DNA from 4 places in the Lysinibacillus sp. GbtcB16 genome. Region 1 is predicted to be linked to each of the others. Evidence: riboswitches for the same ligand, from Rfam matches in the RefSeq annotation. Region 1 holds a riboswitch; each other region holds the start of a gene.

The links. Region 1 has a riboswitch for cobalamin ahead of KVT27_RS07705 (hypothetical protein). Riboswitches for the same ligand answer to the same signal wherever they lie in the genome.
Region 2: another riboswitch for cobalamin. It lies ahead of KVT27_RS17535 (ABC transporter substrate-binding protein); the one in region 1 lies ahead of KVT27_RS07705 (hypothetical protein).
Region 3: another riboswitch for cobalamin. It lies ahead of KVT27_RS22240 (hypothetical protein); the one in region 1 lies ahead of KVT27_RS07705 (hypothetical protein).
Region 4: another riboswitch for cobalamin. It lies ahead of KVT27_RS11330 ((2Fe-2S) ferredoxin domain-containing protein); the one in region 1 lies ahead of KVT27_RS07705 (hypothetical protein).

Annotation. Positions count from the first base shown of each region.
Region 1 covers NZ_JAGXJV010000001.1:1,531,500-1,534,657, reverse strand. The annotation lists gene KVT27_RS07710 (elongation factor G) at 1-534, shown strand, start outside; gene KVT27_RS07705 (hypothetical protein) at 640-1,398, opposite strand; cobalamin riboswitch at 1,631-1,814, opposite strand; gene KVT27_RS07700 (hypothetical protein) at 1,940-2,215, opposite strand; gene KVT27_RS07695 (hypothetical protein) at 3,071-3,158, opposite strand, start outside.
Region 2 covers NZ_JAGXJV010000005.1:83,447-86,604, reverse strand. The annotation lists gene KVT27_RS17540 (FecCD family ABC transporter permease) at 1-281, opposite strand, end outside; gene KVT27_RS17535 (ABC transporter substrate-binding protein) at 278-1,249, opposite strand; cobalamin riboswitch at 1,394-1,574, opposite strand; gene KVT27_RS17530 (acyl-CoA dehydrogenase family protein) at 1,634-3,158, opposite strand, start outside.
Region 3 covers NZ_JAGXJV010000017.1:12,927-16,084, forward strand. The annotation lists gene KVT27_RS22230 (tyrosine-protein phosphatase) at 1-236, opposite strand, end outside; gene KVT27_RS22235 (ABC transporter substrate-binding protein) at 372-1,322, opposite strand; gene KVT27_RS22240 (hypothetical protein) at 1,306-1,863, opposite strand; cobalamin riboswitch at 2,026-2,224, opposite strand; gene KVT27_RS22245 (glutathione peroxidase) at 2,327-2,872, opposite strand; gene KVT27_RS22250 (hypothetical protein) at 2,960-3,158, opposite strand, start outside.
Region 4 covers NZ_JAGXJV010000001.1:2,214,070-2,217,227, forward strand. The annotation lists gene cobJ (precorrin-3B C(17)-methyltransferase) at 1-970, opposite strand, end outside; gene KVT27_RS11330 ((2Fe-2S) ferredoxin domain-containing protein) at 975-1,346, opposite strand; cobalamin riboswitch at 1,491-1,672, opposite strand; cobalamin riboswitch at 1,934-2,118, shown strand; gene KVT27_RS11335 (energy-coupling factor ABC transporter permease) at 2,263-3,009, shown strand; gene KVT27_RS11340 (energy-coupling factor ABC transporter substrate-binding protein) at 3,011-3,158, shown strand, end outside.

The DNA.
Region 1 (3,158 bases):
CATCACGGCTTACTCACAGGCTACGCAGTAACAGATATTCATTTTACGCTCTTAACGGGACGTGGACATAATGAACATACGTCTGGCGGTGATTTCCGAGAAGCCACTTTCCGAGCACTGCGCCAAGGACTGGAACAAGCACAGAACGTCCTGCTTGAGCCCTATTATCGCTTTAAAATGAAGGCTTCCAATGACTTTATTGGCCGTATGATGACCGACATTCAACAGGCTGCTGGCACCTTCGACGACCCTGTACTCACTGAAACAGACGTTGTATTAACAGGACGTGCACCAGTAGCGACCTTCATGAGCTATAGCACGATTTTTGCCGCCTATACAAATGGGAAAGGTGCGCTTACCCTCCAATTTGATGGCTATGATGTGTGTCATAATACAGAAGAAGTAATAACTCAAATAGGCTATGATAAAAATGCCGACCCTGAATACAGTTCTTCCAGCATTTTTTGTGCAAAAGGTAAAGGCTATTCTGTCCCTTGGCAAGAGGCGCAAGCAGCCATGCATTGTCAGAGTTAAGTTCATGTACTAGCATGGCAAATCTATTGAACTAGTACTTCAGATGAAGATAGAATATCTATACAAATAATAAAGCAAGCCCTCCATGAAGCGGAGGGCTTGCTTTTAAATGGCACCAACAGCTTTCTTTGAAGGCTTGTGCACCGGATAGGCAGGTTCAACCACCACGTAACCTTGTGTATTCGTGAAGTCGATAACTACTTTTCCAGGCTGGCTTTTTAATATTTGTAGTTGATCAATTAATGTTAATAATAGCTCGTGTCCGTTTCCACGTGGATGCCAATTAAAGTGATAATCATTTAATTCCTGAACGGCTTGAAGAAACTGTGAGTATTCCTGCTGCACAAATGCGATTAGTTTATCCTGATGAGGAATTTGCTCTAAATCGTTCATATACGTTTCATAAAAACGGATGACAATCGAGCACAATAAATCATTGACACGTGCAGCACTTAACACTGGATTGGGCTCCTGTGAAAGACGGTCAAGATTAGGCTTTGCTCGTGTTGAATCAATGCGTGTAATTAAGTGGTACTGCTCCCCATTCACCTCATAAACAATAGGGTTGGTTGGCATATACATCATAAAGCTATTCGTCTTCGTTTTCAGTTGATCCGTTAACGTTGCCTGAGCAAAAAGATGGCCCTCTACCTCCCCATTTTGTATCCAAATAATGTCTTTATTATATAAGATTTGCTCAAAAAAGCGATCGTTGCGAATCAGTCTCGTTGCTAATAATTGATCTATTAGTGATTCAACCACCATTCTTGTTTTCGCTTTCTTGGCAACTTCTGTCCGTGGCTGCTTACAAATCGTCATATCTACAAAAGGCGTTTCCTGTGTTGTCGTTGCATGAATATTCATCCTATGTGCATCCCCTTTGCGTACATATTTTCAAAACAAAAAGGACTTCCTACTATGTTTGAGGAAATCCTTCGCTTTAATGTGCTTCATCACACAATGCCAAACAAACCCTAAGTAAATGCGAAGGAGTTCTAAAATGAACCCTTTCATGAACTTTGGGCGTTTGACGTACTGTGACGAACAGAGCATTCTGTTTTGTCAACATGCCACCTCCTATTCCTCGTAGGTTTATGGTGTGTACTCGTAACAGGCAGGTATCCTGACTCATGATCATCGCTTCTTTTCTCCTTCCCGTCCAAGGACAGTGGATACTGAAAAGTCGCTCACATTTACAGTTGCGGGACAGTGTCGGATTCACACCGACTTCCCTTTTAAGCAAATTGCACGCAATTTACACCTATTACTACACGCTATTCAGTTGTGAAACTGACCAGAAAAATAGTAGACAAACTATTCTTCTTTAACTATTGGTTTATATTGTAATATGTACTCTACTAAAAGTCAAAAAAAGGGATACTCAATTAAGAGTAACCCTAGTTTGCTATCTATTCATTCTCTCTACTTCCTCGTATAAGTCATGCTTAAACTTAGCATCTTTTACATCACGCTTGTATTGCTCCCAATCTTCTACCTCATGTTTATTACTATGATTGCGGTAACATCTTTCCTTGGCACTATACTCATATTCTCCGTAATTTTCCATACAATTAGTCACTTTAATATACTGTTTTGCTGAAAAGTAACCTACAAAGATAAAACCGATTAGACAAACAATAATAGTTACTTTCGTTTGATTAGATACTTTCAATTTCTCCACACCTTTCTCCATAATCCATTATATATGGAAAAATAAACCTATACTAGTGGAGAATAACCATATCTAATCACCTGATAAGTAGAGTACACATTCTACTATTTTTAAATGATTGCATCAATACTTCATATAAACCATACTCTGATAAAAACCAAGTATTTTGCGCTCTACCAAGGGTCGTAATTGAATTACGAACCTTTTCGTTTTCATCTACACTTCACGATTCTGACCTGAGTATGCAAATTGGCTACGCAGGTTCTGCGTACCTATTTCGAGTACGGTGATTCTGAACCTTATAATGTAAGGGTGAGGTAATGTTGATACCCTTAATGCGTAAGGATTGTTTACGCTGAATAGCATTTCGCTATTGAGAAAGGGTCTATACATTGTATATATACTTTTCTCCACCCTAGCGATAGTATCGCCATGGTATATATTGTATATAGTGCCTTTCGCCATCTGTGGCGACCTCATGTATACAATGTATATATTAGATAAGGCACCTAAACATTGTTTTGACCTCACGCAAGGATTGTTTGCATCAGTTTGGTGGGGAAGATTGTTCCCAATCTGTTGGGAATACTATTCCTATCAGATATAACTATTGGTTAGACCTAATGCATATATTATATGCGTCATGGGCTTTCGCAACATCTTTCGAAACATATTCTACTTAGGTGTTACTGCTGAACCGTACATTATACGTGACAGATTGCCGATTAACATTTAATAGGTAGCGAGTCCGAAATAGCGATATTTTTTCGCGTGTGTGTAATCAAAATAGGTAATTTGCAAATTTTTTCTCTTGGGGTAGTCGCCTTGACTCCGCTTCTAGTTAGGATTCCATCCTAATACCGGTTATAGGTCGTTCGGGAAACCTGTTGGACGGCTCGAAGTTTTTACCGATACATGAATGAGTCCGTTCTTCATTAGTATAGTGTCCGCT
Region 2 (3,158 bases), on a different contig from region 1:
GAAGCACCAGATGAAATACCTAATGTATATGGATCTGCTAATGGATTTTTGAGCAAGCCTTGGAAAGCCGCTCCCGCAATGGCGAGAGAAGCTCCTACTAGCCCCGCTAAAAGCACACGGGGCAGGCGAATTTTCCAAAAGATATTGGCAGCTGTTTCATCAACTGACTGATTCCACAGCACTTCTATCGGAATATGAACAGAGCCTATAGCGACGCCACACCAGATGCTAATGATAAGAAGCGTACATGTTAATACATAGGCTGTTGCTACTTTTTTCACTTAAATACCTCAGGGTAGATAGCTTTTGCTAATTCCTCAAGGCCATCCGCTAAACGTGGTCCCTGACGGCTTGTTGTGCTTTCATCTACTTGCACAATAGCATTATTTTTCACTGCATTTATTGTATCGAAACCAGCACGCTTTGGTATTTTTGTTAAAATATCAGGTACATAACTATATGTCACCACGATGACATCTGGATTTTTTGTGATAATTTGTTCTGCACCAATTTCATACCAATTATCACCATCTGCTGCTACATTTTTTGCATGGATCATCTCAAGCATTGCGTTCATAAATGTACCTTGTCCAGCTGTATAAATATTAGGTTCATCAGAGGCTTCTACAAAAACGTTCTTAGGTTCAACGTCTTTCACTTTCCCCTGAACCTCTTCCACTTTCGCCTTCATGTCAGCAATGATTTTTTCGGCTTCTGGTAATTTCCCTGTAGCACGCCCAAGCTGTTCAATCGTTGTATAGGTTTCATTAAAATCTTGGGCATTTTTTACAACAAATACTTTCACGTCCGCCGATTCTAGCTGTGCTATAGCTGATTCCGAAAGAGACATGCTAGATTCATGAGCAAAAACGATATCTGGCTTTAAGGCAATAATTTGTTCAATATTGTACTCCATGCCACCAACTTTTTCTTTTTCAGCTACCTCTGGTGGATAATCGTCGTTGTCTGTAACCCCTACTATTTCATCCTTTAAACCTAGGCCAAACAATATTTCTGTATTACTTGGAATAAGTGACACTATTTTCTCAGGAGGAGCCTCTAGTGTAATATCCTTCCCAATAGCATCCGTTATAGTCATAGGGAATGTTGCTTCTTCCGCCTTAGATGTTTCTTGTTGTGTTTGTTCTTTTGTAGGTGTGGAATTGTCTTTTTGTGCCTCTTGTCCACAAGCTGCTAGCAACCCTATCGTTAAAAATGCCGATACCCCTATTTTCCAAAATTTCTTCATGTGAATCCTCCTTCGTTGATTTGTGCGTTCAGGTGTTAGAAATATTGTTCCATCAAAATAAGACCCCTCATCTTCGAATGATGAGGGGTCAAAATCGCACCAAAAAACTGATACAAAATCCACCATCCTATCCTCGTAGGCTGTCATGTCTATGCTATAAAGGCAGGTCTCCTGGCTTGTGCATTACGTTTTTTCAAGCCTTCCCGAAATCTTCAGTGGCATCATTTGAAAAAACTCACACTTACAGTGGCGGGACCGCATCGGAATTACACCGATTTCCCTTTTCACTTTACATAAGTAAAGAACCTTTATACTATTCAGTTGATTTTATTATACATGAAATTAAAAAAAGTCGCCTCTATCTCAAGGCGACTCCAAAGGTTATTAGACGATTTCAGCAAAATACTGTATGGTTTTCATCGGAGCACCAATCGTTCGTAATGACCAAGTTTGCTCTAAATAAACATCCGCTAGTTTGTCATATTTCCCACCAAATTTTTGTGCCCACTCAACGGCTACGACACTTTCATATAATTGAGCCATTTTTTTGGCAACATCCTTTGCTTCAAACGTTTTTGTCGCTTCATCGAGAGTACTAAAAATTTGTAAGGTTGCCGATAGTTTAGTTAATTGCTCTTGAACGATTTTCACTAATGAATGGTCTGTTAAAACTTCTAATCGCGCGCCCATCTCTTGAACAAACAATTCATGTGCCCTGTATTTATCCACTAAGCGAATAAGCTCCAAAGCTAGTATATTAGCCGTACCCTCCCATACCGTCAACACTTGCGCATCTCTCAGTAAGCGTGGTGTTACAAAGTCCTCAATATAGCCATTCCCGCCATGTAGCTCAATTGCTTCACTTGCATAATGGACCGCTTGCTCTGCCGTTTCCTTTTTCATAATGGCAATATATAAACGGTTCATGATGATGTCTTGTTCTGTTCCCTGACCACTTGTCACTTTATCGTATAATTGAATAAGATCAAAAATCGTGGCTACTTCTACATGCAGCTTAGCGGCATATTTACCTAATGTATCCTGGATCATAGGATACTGTGTTAAAGGTTTACCAAAGGCATATCGATTTGACACATAGTGCTTCGCCTCTAAGAAGCCACGGCGCATAATACCAATGGATGCCACAGCATTACAAATTCTTGATAAATTAAGCGCCTCCAGCATATAATAAATCCCTTTATTTTGATCACCAACTACATACGCGAGTGCTCCATCAAACTCAACCTCACCAGATGGAACGGCTTTCACACCTAATTTATCTTTTAGTCGTCGAATACGAAGATGGTTAGCCGATCCATCTTCATTTCGCCATGGAACTGCAAATAGGGTTAATCCTTTAGAGCCTGCTTGTGCACCCTCTATTCGTGCCAATACCATTGCAACCCCACACATCCCTGCATTGGAGGCAAAATACTTTTCACCATAGAGGCGGTATTCATTCCCCACAAGTTTTGCTTCTACTACATTCGCACCAACATCCGAGCCTCCTTGTCGCTCTGTTAAAAAAGTCGCTCCCTCATATAGCTCCATATCGCCTGTTGCACAAACATGCGGTAAGAAGCGCTGCTTAACTTCTTCCTCTGCATAATGGTCTAATAAATAGGCAGTGGCCATCGTTAACGTCACAGGGCAATAAAAACCGGGCTCCGCATGTGACAGTAAATAACCTTGTGCAAAACTATAGACATAATTCCCTTTGTGACCTAGTTGGGGAATATCTTTATGCACATAGCCAACAATCCCCGTATTATATGTCTCCTCAATTGTTTTTTTGTAGCCGTCATTGACCCATACCTCTGAAACCTCTTCGCCATAGGCATTATACCTTTGAAGGCGAGGCTCTCCTTGTCGATCAGTATGTTTCGCCCTCACGTCTATAGCACCCGCA
Region 3 (3,158 bases), on a different contig from region 1:
TGTGGAAACACAGGATTAGGATTATGTTGTACTTCATTTGTGTCACGATAATCAAAAATTGTTTTAATACCTAATGTTTCAAATAATTCTTTATCTGTCGATGTCATTTTACCAAGTGCGGCAGAGCGATAAAATAAGCCATTTCTTATAACACGCCCATCTCTCGTTTGATATCCCCCCATATCTCGGAAATTATAAACGGCCTCAAACGGAATATTTTTTTGTACTTGCTTCACTGAACTACACCTCCCTATATTAATAAGCGTTCTTACCTTTATTCTATCGAACAAACTACATGAATACCAATTTTCACACTAGGTAATAAAATAAAAAATGCTAGCTGTAATAAACAACTAGCATTTTCTACGATCTTATTTATATAACTCTGGATACACAGCTTTAGCAACAAGCTCAACTGCTTCACCGATACGTGGACCTGGACGATTTGAGATATCTGTGTCAAGGGACTGAACTGCCTTGTTTTGAATAGCTGTTACCGTATTCCACCCATCACGAGCAAGGATTTCTCCAATTGGATTTTCTGTATAGTTGACTGTTGTTAAAATGACGTCTGGATTTCTCGCAATTACATCTTCCTCAGATACTTGCTTCCAGCCATCTAAATCTGCAAACACATTCTTTACATTTGCCGCATTTAATATTTCTTGTTGGAAAGTGCTAGAGCCTGCTGTATATATTTCTGGCTTCGGACTAATTTCTAAATAAACATTTTTTGGTGTTTTTACTTCCTTAACCTTTGTTTGCACATCAGCGATTTTTGCTTTAATTTCCTCGTTTAATGCCTTGCCTTTATCCTTAACATCCATAACAGCTGCAATTTGTTCGATATCTCCATATACATCATCAAATGTAGCCGCTGATTGAATAACAAATACTTTAATTCCTGCATCCTCGAGTGGCTTAAGTGCATCCTTCTCACCAATCGTATACGCAATAACAACATCTGGCTTTAACGCTAAAATTCGCTCACTGTTATAATTCACAGTATCAGAAACACGTTCGATTTTTTGGGCGGCTTCTGGATATGTATCATATTCAGTGGCACCTACAATTTTATCGCCAACCCCTAATGCAAATAGAATTTCTGTGTTACTTGGTTGTAAGGACACAACTGTTTTTGGCACTTCCTTAAACTCTATTTCTACGCCACGATCATCGGTTACTTTGTAACTTGTTTGCTCAATCTTTTGTTCATCTTGAGAACCATTTTTATTTTTTGTATCTTCCGCAGTTCCACAACCTGCTAAAACGAGCGCTAGCAATAAAACCGATAGCCATTGTAAATTAAATAGTTTCTTCATTATTATTCACCTTTTTCTTTTTCATTGGATATGATTTACTCATAAACGGAATTTCAGCTATTCCAGCTTGTTGATTCGTATAGACAGCCATTACAAAACATACATTGGCTAATAAGCCTAAATAATCGAAGAGAATAGTCGGTACCTCTCGTTCTTCCGAAACCTTGTGTAAAGTTCGATATGATTTTTTCGCCTCACTACGACAAAGATGTAAAGCAGCAGCAGCCTCTGTTCCTTGAGGTAAAACAAAATTTTGAATCTCTTCCTTCACATGACTTACATAAAAATCATAGCGCTCACTTAACCAGGATAGATCCTCATCTGTAACTGCTAGCTTCCCACGAACCGAGCCATTCACATGATAAGCCATAGGTAAAATCTGCATTAAATCATCTGCAACAACTTGGACATCCTCTTTCTTTACTATAGCTAGCGCAACCCCTAAATGCGTTGTTAAACTATCTGTGCGAATCTCAAAATCGACAGTTGAAGCCCTCTCTCGCATAAAAGGATAACAAGAATAACGTGTATCTTTTTTCAACCTGCTGTCCCCCTTTTTCTTAATGAAAATCCTCACTTTTATAGAACATAAAAAAACGTCGCTCCTCACGCAAAGGAACGACGAAAATAACATAATGATTGTCATAGAAACACGACACTGCCTATGTATTTGCCGTATATCCTCCTAGCTTCCGAAGAGTTGTTATACGTTCAAATAAAGGTCGGTCTCCTGGCTTGTACAACGCTCCTATATAATTTATAAGAGCTATAAAGAACCTTCCCATTTTCCTATGAAACAGTGGTTCATCTTTATAATAGCTGTACTTACAGTTGCGGAAACAGCTTCGGCTTATACCGAATTCCCGATTATGCTAGCTAGCACCTTTATTCTGCAAGAATAATTCACTTGTAAAGCAGTTTATCATAGATTGATAGGAAAAAATAGTTGCGTACAAAAATGATAGCCGTTTTAGACGTATTTCAATTCCCATAAAATCACTCTACTACAATACTTTTTCAATTGCTTGCTCAATATCAAGCTGTGAGTCTGTAGGCTCAAAGCGAGCTATGGTTTTTCCGCTTGCATCTACTAGGAATTTAGTAAAATTCCAGCGAATATTACGACCATCTAAAAAGCTTGGAGCAAGTTGAACAATTGCCTCAGCAAGCATTTTCTCCTGCATGCTTGCTTTTCCAAATTCACGAAAATCGACTTCATGTTTTAAATAATTAAATAAAGGATGTGTCGTCTCACCATTTACTTGGACTAGCTCAAAAATGGGAAACGTAACTCCATAGTTGACCTTACAAAGATGCGCAGTTTCCTCTCCATCTTCAGGATTTTGATGGCCAAACTGATCACAAGGAAATCCTAGAACGACAAAATTATTTTTGCCATATTTATCGTACATTTTTTGTAAGTCTTCAAATTGATATGTAAATCGGCATTGATTGGCCGTGTTAACAATTAGCATTGTTTTTCCTCGAAAAGTTTCCATTGATAAAATTTCACCATTCGGCTTTCGTACTAAATAATTATAAATGCTCATTCCCTAACCCCTTTTGTTTTTTTCATATATTATAGTTGACTAATCTCCTCATTACCAAAGGTTTGCACAAAAAACACCATCTCGTTACTAAGAACGGATGGCTGACTTATATTTCTTTTTATATTTAACATTTTGCTCTTCATTGATTAAGCGATGGGCTATGTCTAATAATTTAGGATCACTCGTTTGATCATATAATTTTTTTAAAGATACAATAATATCATAGCGAATGAGAGTAGGATGCTTTTCATCTAAACAAGTTTGAAATCTCTTGGCTAAATAAGAT
Region 4 (3,158 bases), 680 kb from region 1:
CCTTTACCATTGCAAGCGCAGCTGTAGCCATTTCAAGTGCTGTTTTTTGCGGCTTTGGCATAACGGCTATACTGGGTTTATTCATTCTCCCTGCATTAGGGTCTGCCGCAAAGTCATTTCGTGCTGTTCCTGTCTCTTGATTCATCGCCCATGGCTCATTTTCTTCCCGTAAGCGTTGATGTGGACGTAATGGCTGTTTTTCCTCGCCAAGTGTATATTTACGTTGGTAGCCACGCGGTGTAATCATTTTATTATCATAGAAGAACGTAGATGAGTTTCCGATAATAACCGTTGTCAGCATACCAATATCATGTTCCAACATTTTTGCCAATGTCGTCATCGTCACTTCCTGACGTTCTCGATAGGCACTTTTTACAAGCCCTACTGGTGTGTCAGGAGAACGATATTCTAAAAGAATTCGTTGCGCTTCGACAATTTGTCTTGTACGGCGACCACTTTTAGGATTGTATAAAGCAATAACAAAATCGGCCATAGCTGCGGCTTCCACACGCTTCGCAATTAAATTCCATGGCGTAAGATGGTCACTCAAACTAATGGTACAAGCATCATGCATAATGGGTGCACCAAGTAAACTAGCACATGAATTGATAGCTGAAATACCTGGGACAATCTCCACTTCAATACCAGTTGCCTCTGTCCAGCCTAGCTCAATTAATACTTCATACACTAATCCCGCCATACCATAAACGCCCGCATCTCCACTCGAAATGACCGAAACAATACTTCCTGCCTCTGCTTGACGAACGGCCTCCTGAGCACGTGACACTTCCTCTGTCATACCTGTACTGACAATGGATTTTGCGCTGACTAAATCTTGAATCAGCTCAACATAGGTTTTATAGCCTATGATCATATCACTTTGTTGTAAAGCCTCTACTGCACGTGTCGTAATATGCTTAAAGTCTCCAGGCCCAAAGCCTACTACGAAAATTTTCCCTTTTTGCGCCATGTTTTTACCCCTCTTTCACCTTTTCAATCCCTTTAATGGCTGTCGTTTGCGCTGTTCGCTGTAATGTCCCTTCTCGAAGTGTAAAAACATGATCGTTATATAAGGATTCATGATGCAAATCCTGTACAAGTGTTCTAGCATGCTCCGTTGATGGTACACGATACCAATTCCCCTGAGGGTAAGCAATTACAACACAAGCATCCTTGCATCGTCCATTACAGCGCGTTCTTGTCGTATGTATTTCTTTATCTAGTGCGTTACGCTGTATTTCATCTCGTATAGCTTGGGTAATTTCCTCCCCACCCTTGTTCATACAGCTACTGCCATTGCAAATAAAGAGATGTGTTTTCATCCCCTCTAAATTCCACGTTGTCATCTTATATCTCCCCTCATTTGCTTTTGGAAAAAAGAAAAAACCTTTACTCTGCCGAAGAGTAAAGGTTTGTAGAAGCCAAATAAAAACGAATAGATTGAAAGACAGATCCTCGCTTTTGCTTCAACTTCTCCCTCCGAAAAGTTTGCATGCACAATCTGATAAGCAGGTTTCCTGACTTAAGCTTCATTTTACTGTCGCACCTTCCCTAGTTTGCACAGGTGGCATTGCGATTTCATCAGCTATTACAGTAGCGGGGGCTGTATTGGACTTTCACCAATTTCCCTATTATCTCGAGTTCTTCGAGCACTTATCGACGTTTTATATGAAATTTTTAATCGTATATATAATAGAAAACTGTCTTAATCATATCTTATTATTTTAAAATTTCAATATTTCTTTAAAAAATCATGACAAATTTATCAATTTCATAGGAGGGTTGAAAGCTATTAAAAAATTGAATTTGCCTTCTTTAATCCTAAAAAACGTTAGTTATCAGAATTTTCGACATTGATATTCTATTTTTAATTTTTTATAAAAAAAGTATAGCATATTTATGGAAATTCGTGATACACTTTGTCGTGAAATCTCACAACTTACTATTTTTTGGTGTAAAATGCTCGTCATTTTGCTTAAAAGGGAAGCCGGTTTAAGTCCGGCGCGGTCCCGCCACTGTAATAGGGAGCTTTATAGAACATGTCACTGTCCAATAGATGGGAAGACCTATAAAGTGTTGAACTAGAGCCAGGAGACCTGCCGAAAATAAGTGATCGTTTCAGCCTACGAGGATAGGTGTGCGGCTTAGCAGATGAAAATGTTATTTGCTTTTTTAGCTATGCACTTTTCCAACAACGGAAAAGTGCTTTTTTATTACGCACGCTACATTCTAAAAATCTATTTACAGTTTGGAGGAAGAAAATTGAAGCTGTCTTGGTGGAAATTTAGTTATTTTCTATTGGCTTTTTTAATGGTGCCAAAGCGTGCCTTCGCCATGCATATCATGGAAGGGTTTTTACCAATCGAATGGGCTATTTTTTGGTGGGCAATCTCCATCCCATTTATTATTTTAGGATTGCGCTCTATTCGTAAAACAATTGAAGAAAACCCTGAAACAAAAATGATTCTGGGGCTGTCCGGTGCGTTTGCCTTTGTCCTATCAGCCTTAAAAATCCCTTCAGTTACAGGGAGCTGCTCACATCCAACAGGAGTAGGTCTCGGGACAGTATTATTTGGACCGTTAGCGATGAGTGTCATCGGGACAATTGTTTTATTATTCCAATCTTTACTTTTAGCACATGGTGGGATCACAACATTAGGGGCTAATGCTTTTTCGATGGCTATCGTAGGCCCGTTTATCGCCTACTTTGTATTTAAAGGGGCGCAACAAATGGGGTTATCGTTTTCATTAGCTGTTTTCTTTGCGGCTATGCTTGGGGATTTAGGTACATATGTGGTGACTTCCGTTCAATTAGCACTAGCCTTCCCATCTGAAGTTGGAGGCTTTATGGCTTCCTTTACAAAGTTCGCAAGTATTTTTGCCTTAACACAAATCCCATTAGCTGTGAGTGAAGGACTATTAACAGTTATTGTCATGAACTTCTTGAAAAAATATAATATTAGCGAATTAAAATCTTTACGTGTTTTCTCTACAAAGGAGGCGCACTAATATGAAACGAAATTTATTACTTTTAGCCATCGTGGTGCTATTGGCCATTATCCCTCTTTTCGTCCAAAAAGGAGCAGAATTTGGAGGAGCCGACGGTGAAGCAGAAGCAGCCATTGGGGAAATCAATGCAGAATATGAGCCATGGTTTG